2 regions of the Glutamicibacter sp. NPDC087831 genome follow, and region 1 is predicted to be linked to the other one. Evidence: predicted binding sites of a transcription regulator. Region 1 holds the regulator's gene; the other holds the start of a gene.
What was found. The regulator HrcA, encoded in region 1, represses chaperone genes, less so after heat shock. The targets are predictions, from matches to a motif close to TTNGCACTCGNNNNNNNCGAGTGCNAA.

Region 1 (2,201 bases):
CCGTTGCACGTCTTGCAGGTGACAGCGGTTTCCATCTCCAGCGGGTAGACCGTGCCCTTGACCGCGTCTTCCAGGTCGATGGTGATGGTGATCAGCGCGTCGCGGCCCGGCTGGGTGCGTGATGCCGGGCCCTGGGCCTGGCCGCCACCGAAGAACTGCTCGAAGATGTCGCCGAAGCCGCCAAAGCCCTGGCCGCCACCGCCGAAGCCCGGGTGGCCGTTGCCGTTCTCATCGCCGGTGGCGTCGTAGTTGGAGCGCTTGGTCTGGTCGGAAAGGACTTCGTAGGCTCGGGTGACCAGCTTGAACTGTTCTGCAGCGTCATCGCTAGGGTTTACATCCGGGTGCAGCTTACGCGCCAACTTGCGGTAGGCACTCTTGATTTCCTGCGGGGTCGCGTCCTTGGCGACGCCTAGGGTCTCGTAATGCGAGCTCACGTTATTCGCCGTGTCCTTTCCTGAGAATCTTGAAATTCGGTAGTGCCGGGCGGTGCCCAGCGAGGCTAGTTAGCCAAAATCTTCGACAGGTACCGTGCCACCGCACGAACCGAGGCCATGGAGGTTGGATAGTTCATCCGGGTGGGGCCCAGGACCCCGAGCTTGTTGCGCACATCGGTGCCGTAGGTGGTGGCGACCACGGCGGCTTCCGACAGCTGCCCGTAGTGGTGCTCGGTGCCGATGGCCACGGCCACGCCGCGCGAATCGGCTTCCAGCTCGGAGAAGAGCTTGAGCAGCACTACCTGCTCCTCGAGCGCCTCGAGCACCGGGGTTATGCTCAGCGGGAAGTCCCCTTCCACGCGGGCGAGGTTCGCGGTGCCTGCCATGATGATGCGTTGCGCGTTGGCCGCCTGGGCCATTTCTTCCAGCGCACCGATCACCTGGTCCACCAGGGGGTCGGCCTGCTGCGTCGAACTGCGCTCGATGCGGGTGAGCCGGCCGGCAAGTTCGGCAAGCTTCACTCCCCCGAAATTGTTGAGCAGCCACAGCTTCAGGTCGTCCAGCTCATCATCGCTGTAGGAACGCTGGACCGGCATCATGCGCTGATCCACCGCGCCATTGGAAGCGATCATCACCATCAGCACCTGGGCCGAGCCCAGTCCGACCAGATCGAGGTTCTTCAACGAAGCGGTGTCGTAGTGCGGCACCTGGATCATTGCTACCTGGTTGGTCAACCGCGCCAGGAGGCGAACGGTGCTTTTGAGCATCTCGTCCAGGTCCGTGGAGCTGTCCAGGATCTTGTTGATGGCGTCGCGTTCAGCCCGCGACAGCGGCTTGAGCTCGCCGATCTCATCGACGAAGCGGCGGTATCCCTTTTCGGTGGGGATCCGTCCGGAGGAAGTATGCGGAGCGACTATGAGCCCCTCTTCTTCCAGCATAGCCATGTCATTGCGGATCGTCGCGGCGCTGACACCGAGGTTGTGCCGGTCCAGGAGCGCTTTGGAACCCACTGGCTCACGGGATTGGACGTAGTCCTCCACGATGGCACGCAGAACGTCTAGGCGTCGCGGCTCTGTCACAACAGCACCTCCTTGGATTCCCTGTGCCCGGCTTTGGCACTCTAACCTGTCAAGTGCCAAGTCTAATACGTTCAGCAGTTGCTAGCATTGGATTTCGAGCGTATTCGATCACAGCGAAAGGCAGTACGTGACTAATTACTCCTGGGGACCACGGGATCTGAGTGCACCGGCACCGAAAAAACTCCGCCAGGTCCCTGTTGAACGTGGCATGATTCTGGAAGATGCCACCTCAGGATGGGTAGGAGAAGTCATCCGTACCGAGAAATCCGGTGGCATGCGCGTGATCGTGCTCGAGGACCGACACGGCAAGACCCGCTCCTTCCAGGCGGGCTTCGGGTTCTTCCTCGAAGGCGAAGCGGTGCAGATCATTGATCCCGTTGCCAAGGCCGCACCGCCCCAGAAGCTGGTCTCGGCTTCGGGTTCGCGTGCCGTTGCCGGACTGAAGGCCCGGGAAGCCAGGGCAAGCCGCATCTGGGTAGAAGGCAAGCACGACGCTGAGCTGGTTGAAAAAGTTTGGGGCCACGACCTGCGTGTTGAAGGCATCGTCGTTGAACCGCTGCATGGCGTGGACGATCTTGCCGGGGCTATCCGCGACTTCGCCCCCTCCGCGCAGCGCCGCCTGGGAATCCTGGTTGACCACCTGGTTGCCGGAAGCAAGGAATCGCGCATCGTTGCCGAGGCGATGAAG
Region 2 (2,201 bases), on a different contig from region 1:
AGCCGAAACCCGAGAAAACTGGTCCAAGGACAGAGGTGAGAACGTATGGCTGAGAATGAATTGCTGGTGGATTTCGTCATGAACCCGGATTCGGAATTGGATGAGCGTTCGCAACAGATCCTCAACCTGGAAAAGTTGTGGTGGAAGTATGCCGGGGCCAAGGAACAAGCCATTACCAAGCAGTTTTCGATGTCGCCGACGAATTACTACCAGCTGCTGAACCAGCTGATTGAAACCGACGCGGCACTGGCCTACGACCCGATGTTGGTCAAGCGCCTGCGCAGAGCACGTTCCACAAAACGTCGCGTGGGCGGTAAGGTCGGCACGGGACGATAACCCTGCCTGCCGTGACCAATCAGACCTCGAGCAAGGACAAGAATGACCAACTACCCGCGTGACGAATTTGATCGCGTTCCGGAGTTCAGCACCCGTGTGGGTTCGCACCACGCCCACGGATGGGCGCAGTCCGCCGCGTCGAAGTCAACCGGTGGGAAATTGCGCTGGGTAGTGCTGACCGCTGTACTCGTGCTGGTGATCGGTGCCTTGTCCTTCATCTTCGGCCCTCAGCTCAAGGAGACCCTCGCGACTTCCACGGGAAGCGACACCTCGCAAACCCAGGAAGTCACCGCCGAGCCCTCCGTGGAACCCACACCTAGTGAATCCGCATCGCCAACGAGCACCATCGATGACGAAGACGTGCTCTACGGCCAGCTGATTGGCGTGTACAACGCGGCAAGTGTTGCCGGTCTGGCTAATGAAGGCGAAGACGCCATGGCCGAAGCCGGGTTCACCAGCATTGTGGCCGACAACTGGACCAGGCCCGCAGAAGTCTCCACGGTTTATTACATGTCCGAGTCCTACCGCACTACCGCTGAAAAAGCTGCAGAAATCCTGAATATCGACGAAGTTCTGCAGACCAGCAACATTCCGAACCGGGTCACCGTGGTTCTGGGCTCCGATGACACCCTGGGGCTAAACGAATAATTCGTTCATAATTCCATTCGCTCAGAGCCGATCGGCTTGCACTCGCCATGCGAGAGTGCCAATATTTGTATTAGCACTCATGCGTTGCGACTGCTAACGCCGGTCGGCTTTTGCGTTCTCCAAGAACTTCATGAAGCACCGGACAGCGGATGCAGGGCGTGGGAGTGGAAAATACCTCAGATAGCGAGAGCTGAAACGGTTGCTGGCCCGATGCCGCACCGGTCCACTCGTCCGTCGCGGGCGCTGTCTGTCGGTTGCATTTTCGCAAAATCGTCCCGAAAGGACCGTACGCCACAATGGCTAAGATGATTGCATTTGACGAGGAAGCACGCCGCGGACTTGAGCGCGGCCTGAACACCCTTGCTGACGCGGTGAAGGTCACCCTGGGCCCACGCGGCCGCAACGTTGTTCTGGAAAAGAAGTGGGGCGCTCCTACTATCACCAACGACGGCGTGTCCATCGCTAAGGAAATCGACCTCGAAGAGCCTTACGAGAAGATCGGCGCAGAGCTGGTCAAGGAAGTTGCAAAGAAGACCGACGACGTCGCTGGAGACGGTACCACCACCGCAACCGTGCTGGCACAGGCACTGGTCAAGGAAGGCCTGCGCAACGTTGCCGCAGGTGCTGACCCAATCGCACTGCGCCGCGGTATCGACAAGGCCGTAGAAGCTGTTACCGCTGAACTGTTCGCCGCTGCGAAGAAGGTCGAATCCAAGGAGCAGATCGCTGCTACCGCTTCGATCTCTGCTGGCGATCCGGAAATCGGCGCACTGATTGCTGAAGCTCTCGACAAGGTCGGCGAGCAGGGCGTTATCACCGTTGAAGAATCCAACACCTTCGGCCTGGAGCTGGAGCTGGCAGAGGGCATGCGCTTCGACAAGGGCTACATCTCCGCTTACTTCGTCACCGACGCTGAGCGCCAGGAAACCGTTCTCGAGGACCCTTACGTCCTCATCGTGAACTCGAAGATCTCCTCGGTCAAGGACATGGTGACCTTGCTGGAGAAGGTCATGCAGTCGAACAAGTCGCTGCTGATCATCGCCGAAGATGTCGAGGGCGAAGCCCTGGCTACCCTGATCCTGAACAAGATCCGCGGCCTGTTCAAGTCCGTTGCTGTCAAGGCTCCGGGCTTCGGCGACCGTCGCAAGGCCATGCTGACCGACATCGCTATCCTCACCGGCGGCCAGGTTGTTTCCGAGGAAATCGGCCTGTCCCTG

Region 2: the regulator HrcA is predicted to act here: its motif matches at 1,055-1,081, upstream of groL (chaperonin GroEL).

What each region holds. Positions count from the first base shown of each region.
Region 1 covers NZ_JBIUVH010000001.1:1,012,775-1,014,975, reverse strand. The annotation lists gene dnaJ (molecular chaperone DnaJ) at 1-434, opposite strand, end outside; gene hrcA (heat-inducible transcriptional repressor HrcA) at 500-1,513, opposite strand; gene ACIOJF_RS04970 (DUF3097 domain-containing protein) at 1,641-2,201, shown strand, end outside.
Region 2 covers NZ_JBIUVH010000006.1:15,447-17,647, forward strand. The annotation lists gene ACIOJF_RS16310 (DUF3263 domain-containing protein) at 46-336, shown strand; gene ACIOJF_RS16315 (LytR C-terminal domain-containing protein) at 379-984, shown strand; gene groL (chaperonin GroEL) at 1,281-2,201, shown strand, end outside.